DNA from 2 places in the Paenibacillus sp. YAE3 genome. Region 2 is predicted to be linked to the other one. Evidence: predicted binding sites of a transcription regulator. Region 2 holds the regulator's gene; the other holds the start of a gene.
What was found. Region 2 encodes LexA, which represses DNA repair genes until DNA is damaged. Its sites were predicted from a motif close to CGAACATATGTTCG; they were not measured.
Positions count from the first base shown of each region.

Region 1 (4,427 bases), on a different contig from region 2:
CCGTACAGCCGGCGGCTGGTGCCGGCCGAAAGCGGCTTCGCGCCGTTGCGGTAAAACAGCGAACGGAGCAGCATGTCGAGCGGTCCGCGCCATTGCGGATCGGTTAAATACCAGTTGTAGGCGTTCCACCATATCTCCGGGATGTTCATGCCCTGTTTCCACCGCCGCAGCTGCACGATCAGATGCTTCAGCGTCTGACGGGGATGTTCGATGAAGGCTTCGTGCTCCGAAGCGGGCTGTTCCGCTCCCGGCTGGGCCAAAAGCGGCCGTGCCTGAAGCCCCGGAAACATTTTCGCCAAATGGCGGACGACTTCCGAAGGAAGCAGCTCCTTCCCTTCGTCGTCCGCCGCCGGATAACTGATCCAGACATGCCGGCTGGCGGAAGTCAAAGCGTTATAGATCAGGAAGCGTTCATCCAGCAGCCGGCGCGAAATGCCGGGGGCCAGTTCCATGCCCGCATCCGCAAGCACGGACCGTTCCTGTTCGGTAAGGACGCCGTCCTCCTGGAACACCGCCGGAATGACCCCGTCGTTCACCCCGAGCAAAAAAGCGTATTTGACGCCGCTCGTGCGGGTCCGGTCCATCGTTCCCACGAGCACCTGATCAAGCGAAGGGGGCACGAGTCCAAGCTTCAGCTCGCTGAGCCCGGTCTCCAGCATGCCCGCGAACAGGTCGAACGCCATTTTTTCCGGCCCCATCATCTCGACGATCTGATCCAGCAAATCCAGCACCTCGCCCCAAAGCTGCCGATGCTCCCTGGCCGCTTCCGGACGGCCGCCGAGCAGCGCTTCGCGGTTCCACGCGTCCAATTTCTGGGGAACGCCCGCGTCTTCAAGCAGCCCGTAAACGGCCGTGCACATCTCCCGTGCCGTTTTGGCGCGTTTCATCCGTTTCTCGAAAGCAGCCAGCGGCCCGGTTACCGCCGCCCGGCAGCGTTCCATCAGCTCAAGCGTCTCTTCGGCCGTCTTCTGCCCCGCAGATCCCCCTTCCTCCAGCGACAGGCTCGGGACCGCCTTGAGCGGCCGTCCGTCCGTCCAGCGGTAGCCCTGAAACCCGCAAGCGAGCGCATAGTTTTCGAAGCGGTCCATGTCTTCGCGCGTCAGCGACCCGTCAAGCGGGAGAAGCAGGTCGCTTTTGACGCAGCGGAATACGTCCTCATGCCTCCAGAACCGCCGGACCACATCCAGCGCGGCGCGAATGAACTCGGCAAGGGGATGGTGAAGCTCGCTCCTTTTCTGGTCAAGGAAAACCGGAACGCCGTAATCGTGGAAAAGCGGCATGACGAGATGCTCGTAATCCGCGAGATTGCGCACGAACACGGCCATTTCGCGGAAGCGTACGCCTTCCTCGCGCGACAGCCGAAGCATCTCCCGCAGCGCTCCTTCGACCTCCGCCCGCCGGCTGGTGGCGGGATGGATCGAAATCGCTTCGCAGCGAAGGCCGGCGTTCGCCTCGTAGCGAAGGCGTCGATCGTACCCCCGCTCCAAATGGGCAAGCATCGGACTTTCCGCGAAACGCGGCGGCACGGGCGGAGCCAGCACCGTATCGTAGATGTCCAGGCCCAATTCTTCCGCCATGCCCCTCAGCTTGACATAGGTCGTGGCGGTCGGATGGAACAAATCGAGCTCATGCGGCATCCGCGCGCCGTCGTAAGGTTTGTCCAGCGTCAAGGAAACGGTGACGGACCGGGCATGAAGCATCAACTGGCCGACCGCCAAAAGCTCCTGCGGAGTAAAGCCGTGGAACCCGTCGATCCATATTTCCGCTCCGCGCAAATAGGCGGAGTCCTTCACCGCTTCGGTCAAACGGATCAAATTGTCTTCCTCGTCGATATACAGCGGTGACATTTCCTGCTCGAAATCTTTGTATACCGTCCACAAATCTTCAAGCTTGCTGCGAAGGATCGGCGTGACGCCTTGCGGCGGCAGTTGCTCCAGCAGCTGCCCGACGGCGGACGCATCGACGCAATACCGCTTCATCTCGGTATACACGTCGCCGAGCTTGCCGACGAACCCGAGCTGCTCGCCTGAGGCCCCAAACAGTTTCAGCTCGTCCTTGCGGCGCTGTATGATTTTGTACAGCAGCATTTTTTTGCCTTCGTCGCTGATGCCGACGCGCGCCGTTCCCCCGGTCTCCTGCATGACGCGGTACGCGAGGCGGCGGAAGCTGAGCACTTGGGCCCTGACGCTCCCCTTGATCCGCCCCGACGTAACCAGCCCGTGTTCGGCCTGGAACGAACCCTGCTCCGGAACGAGCAAAATGATCGCATCCCCTTGCGGCTCGGCCTCCAGTTTGGCGGAAATTTGATCCAATATGGCCGTCGTTTTGCCGCTGCCCGATCGTCCGATCAGAAAATGAACCGGCATGTTCCTCCCCCTTCATCTATGTAAAATAAAAAACTATGGATTTTGCTCCAAATCTACCTTCCAGTATATCATACACAGCACAAAATAGAACGTATGTTTGCAATAATCACATCTACGTCGGGTAGCCCTGCAGCCGTTAGCTCTGCCGTCCAGAGCGCTTCTCCTATTTTACCACTAAATTTCCGCCAGGGTTGAACGTCCAGTATTTGCAAAAAGGCGCTGCAAGCCGCATTTTTTCGAATCTCCTATTTTCTTGCAAAAAAAGAAAGAACCGCCGCCGAATCCTCTCGGATTCAAAGCGGCAGTCCGGTATCTTCCCGATTAAAAGGTTTTGCTTCTCACTTCGAAAATCGCAAACTTCAGGTAGTGCCCTTCATCGACGCCCAAAATTTGCGGATGGTCTTTCCCGGCGGCGCGCCATTCGATCAAACGCAGAATTTTCCCTGCATCGGCCGCAGCCTCCCGGATCGTTTCCAGGAACAAATCTGGGCGCATATGGTACGAGCAGCTTGCCGTGACCAGGTACCCGCCTTCGTTCACCAGCTTCATGCCGTGCAGGTTGATGTCCTTGTATCCTCTGCAGGCGCCTTTAACGGCGCTTTTCGTTTTCGCGAAGGCTGGCGGGTCCAAAATGACGACGTCCCATGTTCTGCCGCCCCCCGCGGTCATTTTTTGCGAGGTGTCGATCTTCCCTGCGCCGGCGGAACGGATCTGCCTTTCCTCCAGCCCTTTGACCTGCGACCGAAGATACTGGAACGCGTCATCCACGACGAACTCCACGCGGTCGCCGAAGCCGTTCAGCTCCACGTTTTCCCGCGCGCTGTCGATCGCATGCTGGGAGATGTCCAGGCAGGTCACTTTTTTGGCCCCGTATTTGCAGGCATGAAGCGTAAAGCTGCCGGTATGCGAAAAACATTCCAGCACCGTCGCGCCGTCCCAGAAAGGGAACGTGACGACCTTGCCGCTTTTGTTGACCGGACGCCGGACCCGTTGCCCGTTTTCTTCGACTTCCCGAACCTCGATCCCGCTGCGTTCGCCCCAGCCGGTCATCAGCGGCTCGATGGCCGCGCGGTTTTCCCGCTGGTCGAAAAAGTAGCCGGTTTTTTGCCCTTCTTCGATATCGACGCGGATCAGCAGCCCGTTTTCCCGGACCGTAACGTATCTCGGGCATTCGCCGTAAAGGGGCCCCTTCGTCTGCTCCAGCCCTTCGAGCTCCCGGATCGGTACATCGCTCCGTTCATAGATGCCGCGCGGGTTCATCACCTTAGCCAAGGCGCCGACGATTTCCTTGCGCCGGATATCCATGCCCAGCGTCAAGAGCTGAATGACCAGCACGTCATCGAACCGGTCCACGATGAGGCCCGGGAGGAAATCGGCCTCCCCATACACCAGGCGATAAGCATTTCCTTCGTCCAGGAAGCGCTCCCGGTGCTTCAGGCAGCCAAGAAAACGCTCGGCGAAAAAGTCCTCGTCCATCGCTTCGATCTCGCGGTAGGAGACGGCGCGCACGGTAATCTGCGATGCCGGGTTGTAATAACCGGTCGCCAAATAACGGCCTTGATGGTTCACGACTTGGACCAGGTCCCCCGGCTGCGGATCGCCTTGAACCGACTCGATTTCGTTTTTGAAAATCCAGGGATGACCCTGCTCCAGCCTTTTCTTGCGGTTTTTATGAAGAACGACAGTTGCCAACATGTCCACTCCTACTCATGTCTATTTCTTGATCCTAATGGTTTGCTCCCCGGCCTCCCGTGTCATGGTTGTCCAAGCAGCGACATATACGTTATACATGGACAAGAATTCGCAAAGGAGAACCTTACCCATGTTTCATACGATGATTTTCCCCGTCGTGTACGGGCTGATCATTTTCCTGGCCGGGATGAAAGTGATGGAAGCCGCGCTGGGCAGCTGGGCCGGACCGCTGCTTTCGTCCTTCCTGCAAAAAGCGACCGCCTCCCCGCTCAAAGGCATGCTGTTCAGCACCGGCATTACGGCGGTGCTCCAAAGCAGCACGGCCGTGACCGTGCTCACGATGGGACTCGTCAATGCCGGCTTGCTATC
Region 1 covers NZ_BAAIYF010000008.1:244,306-248,732, forward strand. Annotated here, with positions in the region: gene addB (helicase-exonuclease AddAB subunit AddB) at 1-2,366, opposite strand, end outside; gene AC27KL_RS17345 (class I SAM-dependent rRNA methyltransferase) at 2,688-4,058, opposite strand; gene AC27KL_RS17350 (Na/Pi cotransporter family protein) at 4,189-4,427, shown strand, end outside.
Region 1: addB (helicase-exonuclease AddAB subunit AddB) is a predicted target of LexA. The motif match lies at 2,453-2,466, and genes of this name have one in related genera.

Region 2 (4,427 bases):
ATGAAAACATATTTCTTTTTCAAATTCCTGCCACTCCCTTACGTCAATCTGCAGATATGTAGGCTTTTTGACCGCACTTCATTTATTATACATGCTTTTCAGGCTTCCAAAACGGCGGGGTGATCACAAATTGATGACAATATTAGCAGTGCGCTGGGGCGATCCCGCAATAAGATCATGAAAAAAGCCTGCGCATGCGGCAGAACCGCAAACGGCAGACTTTTAATTAACAAATCGCATTTAATGCTTGGCCGGTTAAACTTGCTGCTTCATAGACTCCAAAATACCGTGCAGCTCGGACAAATGCTTGATTTCATAATGCGGCTGGATGTTCGAATGATACGGCCTGCCGTTGCGGTTGATCCAAACCGTCGTTAACCCAGCGGCCAGTCCGCCTTTAATGTCCGTCGAAAGTTTGTCGCCTACCATGACGGCTTCATCCGGGGTTACGCCCAGGCGGGAGAGCGCATGCTCAAAAATGGTGGGATCCGGCTTGCCTTTGCCGAAGTTGCCCGAAATGACGACTTGGTCGAAATAAGGGACCAGCTCCGGTATGCCATCCAGTTTTTCCTGCTGCAATCCCGGGCAGCCGTTCGTCAGCAACAGAAGCTTATAGTTCCCTTTCAGCTCTTGCAGCACTTGGAACGTTTCTTCATACACATGGGGGCGGGAGCGTCTTTCCATCCCGAATTGTCTGGCAAGTTCTTCGGCCAGCTGCGCGTCTTCCACACCCAGCTCGGCGAGGCCGCGGCGCCAAGATTCCTTCCGGTATTCAGGGACGATTTCGGCCATCCGTTGAAACTCGGGCTGCTTCCCTACGGTAAATTCCCCCCATAATGCTTCAAACGGGTTAATGCCGATCATGGCGGTAAAAGCATACGTGTCGTACGACTCGTACAAAGCCCGCGCCTCTTTGCGGACAGCCGCTTCAAGCGCCTCCGCGTCGACCCCGGTTTTGGCGGCGGCCGTTTCGCAGGTCGCTTGGAAGGATTCCTTCACGCTGCGCTCATCCCACAACAACGTATCGTCCAAATCAAAAAAAACGGCGGTAACTCCCATCTTCCCATCCCTCTCCCAACGTTAATCTGTACTATTGTTTTTCAAACGGAATATTAAAAGAGGCGGCAAAACGCTCAAGACGTTCGGCCATGGCTTCGGTATCGTAGCGGTTGATCAAACGGGTAAACACCCAATTGCCGCCCTTTATTTCCTTGCCCTTTTTCCCCTTCGTTCCTTTCATTTCGATCACGATCGAACCGGATCCTGCTTTGATTTTGGCGATTTGGTCCGCCGTCAAACGCCGGTCGCGATTGAACTTGATCGTGGAAAGCGTGTTTTTGTCCACTTTAAGAAACGGGCGGCGCAAAAAAATCATGATCGCCAGCAAAACGTACAATCCGACCACGATCCAATTCAAGGAGGTGTTCATCGCCGCCTGCTGGCTGGTCATGCCGAGCAAAAGGTAAATGACGGCAAGCGCTACCAGCGTGATGGGAAGAACGAAATTCCGCCCTTTGAAGACGTCGGCCGTGGCGGAACCGTTCGAGGAATACAGCGAAGGTTTCCCCTGTTTTTTACGCTGCTTGTTTAGTTGAGCCGAGTTTTTCTGAACCATTCTTTCCCAAGATCGGGACATCGTGTTTCCCCCTTAACCATGATGTTCTTTATTTTTATTTGCGCTTTCCGTCATTGCGGTCTTCTACCCATTCGATCGAATCCAACTGGGCCCTGAAGTTCCGACGGACGTTTTGAAGATATCTCTCGCGCAATTTCGCACGTTCTTCGGTTTCTTCCTTGGTCAGGCCAGTCTCTTTGTCTTTGCGCGCAAGCTCGTTAATGCGCTGAACTAAGCTGTCGATATCCATACATGACTCCTCCAATAATCAATTCATACCTAACTTTGCCATGAGAAAAAGAGCTTGTCAAGGCGTGAACCTTACCAAGCTCTTAGGCATAAAAACGAAGTCTAATATATAGGAAGAGAAAGGACATCTCCGGCTTGAATGCCGCTGGATTTCAGATGGTTCGTCTTCTTAATGATCTGAATGTATGCGCGGGTATCCATGTCCTTCGGTTTATGATCCCGGGCGATTTGCCATAGCGTGTCCCCTTGGGACACAACGATTTGTTCCATTTGCACCTCGTCTTGAGGGGAACCGGCAAATACGCGTACCATGCCCGTACACCCTGCCGTCATAATTATGACGATCAGCAGAAGCTTCACCATCAGGCGCCGCGTGAACATGGCCTGGAAAGCGTGAAGCTGTTCTTTTAGTTTCCCGCCGTTGCGGTCTCCCCCGGAAATTTCATGATTATATATGCTTTGATATGTACTGTATTTTAACATGTTAACCGTTCCTCCAAACATTTGTTCTTGTATGAGAACAATATAACACGAACACATGTTTTGTTCAATAGTTTTTTCGAACAATTGTTCTCCATTAAGGAAAAATCATGTTCCCGTTTTAGAACTTGTGTTTGTACGAACGGCAGTTCTATGTTATACTTTTACCAAACGTTACTAATGGGGTTGATGGGGAATGTCGAAGATATCTAGCCGGCAGCAAGCGATATTGGAATTTATAAGAAACGAAGTCCGGGCCAAAGGTTATCCTCCTTCCGTCCGCGAGATCGGCGAAGCCGTCGGACTGGCTTCCAGCTCGACGGTGCACGGCCATCTGGACAGACTGGAGAAAAAGGGATTGATCCGCAGGGACCCAACGAAACCTCGCGCCATTGAAATTTTGGGCCAGGAAGAATCCGAAAGCAGCAACCTGTTCACGCAAACGATCGCGCGGGTTCCCGTGGTAGGTAAGGTTACGGCCGGCGTACCGATTACCGCTACGGAAAATATCGAGGATTATTTCCCTCTGCCCCAGCATTTTGTCGGGGACGAGAAAGTCTTTATGCTATCGGTCGTAGGGGACAGCATGATCGAGGCGGGCATTCACAACGGCGACTACGTCATCGTCCGCCAGCAGCAGACCGCTGATAACGGAGATATCGTCGTTGCCATGACGGACGAAGACGAAGCTACCGTAAAAACGTTCTATAAAGAAAAGGATCATATCCGTCTGCAGCCGGAGAATCCGTCTTACGAGCCGCTGCGCTTGAATCACGTGACCATTCTCGGCAAGGTCGTCGGTTTGTTCCGCGACATTCATTGATCCGTTTTGGCCTCGCCAATGGACAAGCCCTTGTTCTTCCAGGAGAACAAGGGCTTTCTATTTGGGTTAGCCGAATTTCTCCTGCTGCCACATCGTTGTGATATATCCGAGGAGGCTCTCGGCTTGATGCACGCCCGGATCCGCGTTCATCATGCATATCGCCCCTATGCCTTTCTCGGGATAAACGGTCATCATGCATTGGAAACCGCTGCCCCACCCGAGCGAGGTGATCTCCAGCTTCCCGCCAAGGCATTCCATGAATACGCCCAGCCCGGCCCACTTAAAACCGTTCTGCGGTGTAAACATTTCCTTTGCGGTCTTTGGGGAAATCCCCAACATCCCCTGCCCCTGCAGCGAAGCCATCAGCTCGGCGGCCAACATTGCGAGGTCCGTCGGTGTCGTCCAGAGCCCGGCAGCCGCAGCATACGGATAAATCGGATAGGGGCTGGCCAACCGGTCGCCATATCGGTTATGTCCGGCGGCCGATCCCGCGCGAATGTCGGATTCGTCCATGACGAAACGGCTGTTTTTCATCCCCAGCGGTTCAAATATCTTTTTCCGCATCAGCTTTTCGAACGGTTCCCCTGTCGCATCTTCAATCAGCAGCTGCATGACGCAAAATCCCGTATCCGAATAGATGAACCGGCTTCCCGGCTCGGCGACCAGTAAAGCAGGCTCCTGCCTATAAACCGTTAATCCTGTTAACAATTCCGCCATGGACGGAGCTTTGCGGTCCTTGGCCAACGTCGGAAAGCTTCCATCGGGATCGGAAAAGCCGGCTTGATGGCCAAGAAGCCTGCGCAGCGTGACGCGGCCGGAACGGAATTGCGGATGCTCCGGAACCTTCCACGATATCAGGCGCCGGTTCGCGTCTTCATCCAATTGAAGGGCGCATTCCTCTACCAGAACAAGCGCTAAAACGCTTGCCGCAAATTTGCTGATGGAACACGCGTTAAACATCGTATCCATCCGGACCGGTTCCGTCTCCCCCGCCGCAAGCTTTCCCCAGGTCTCCCGATGGCTGATCAAACCATCCTCAATGAATGCGATGCTTAACCCGGGAATTCCCTCCCTATCCATCCGTTCGCTGACGCTCATTGGATCCACTGTTTTCCTTCCCCCCGTCCCCAACCAAAGTAACAATACATCAATTATAGAACATTTGTTCCCTTTTGGCAATAAGCAACCTAGCGAGCATCTCCTAACATCGCCCAAATCCGGACTTTCCTAGGCAAGAAACGCAAAGAACCGTGCCAGTCG
Region 2 covers NZ_BAAIYF010000002.1:252,274-256,700, forward strand. Annotated here, with positions in the region: gene AC27KL_RS04000 (FixH family protein) at 1-23, opposite strand, end outside; gene AC27KL_RS04005 (HAD family hydrolase) at 256-1,059, opposite strand; gene AC27KL_RS04010 (hypothetical protein) at 1,091-1,636, opposite strand; gene AC27KL_RS04015 (DUF896 domain-containing protein) at 1,671-1,865, opposite strand; gene yneA (cell division suppressor protein YneA) at 1,967-2,347, opposite strand; gene lexA (transcriptional repressor LexA) at 2,541-3,167, shown strand; gene AC27KL_RS04030 (serine hydrolase domain-containing protein) at 3,234-4,265, opposite strand.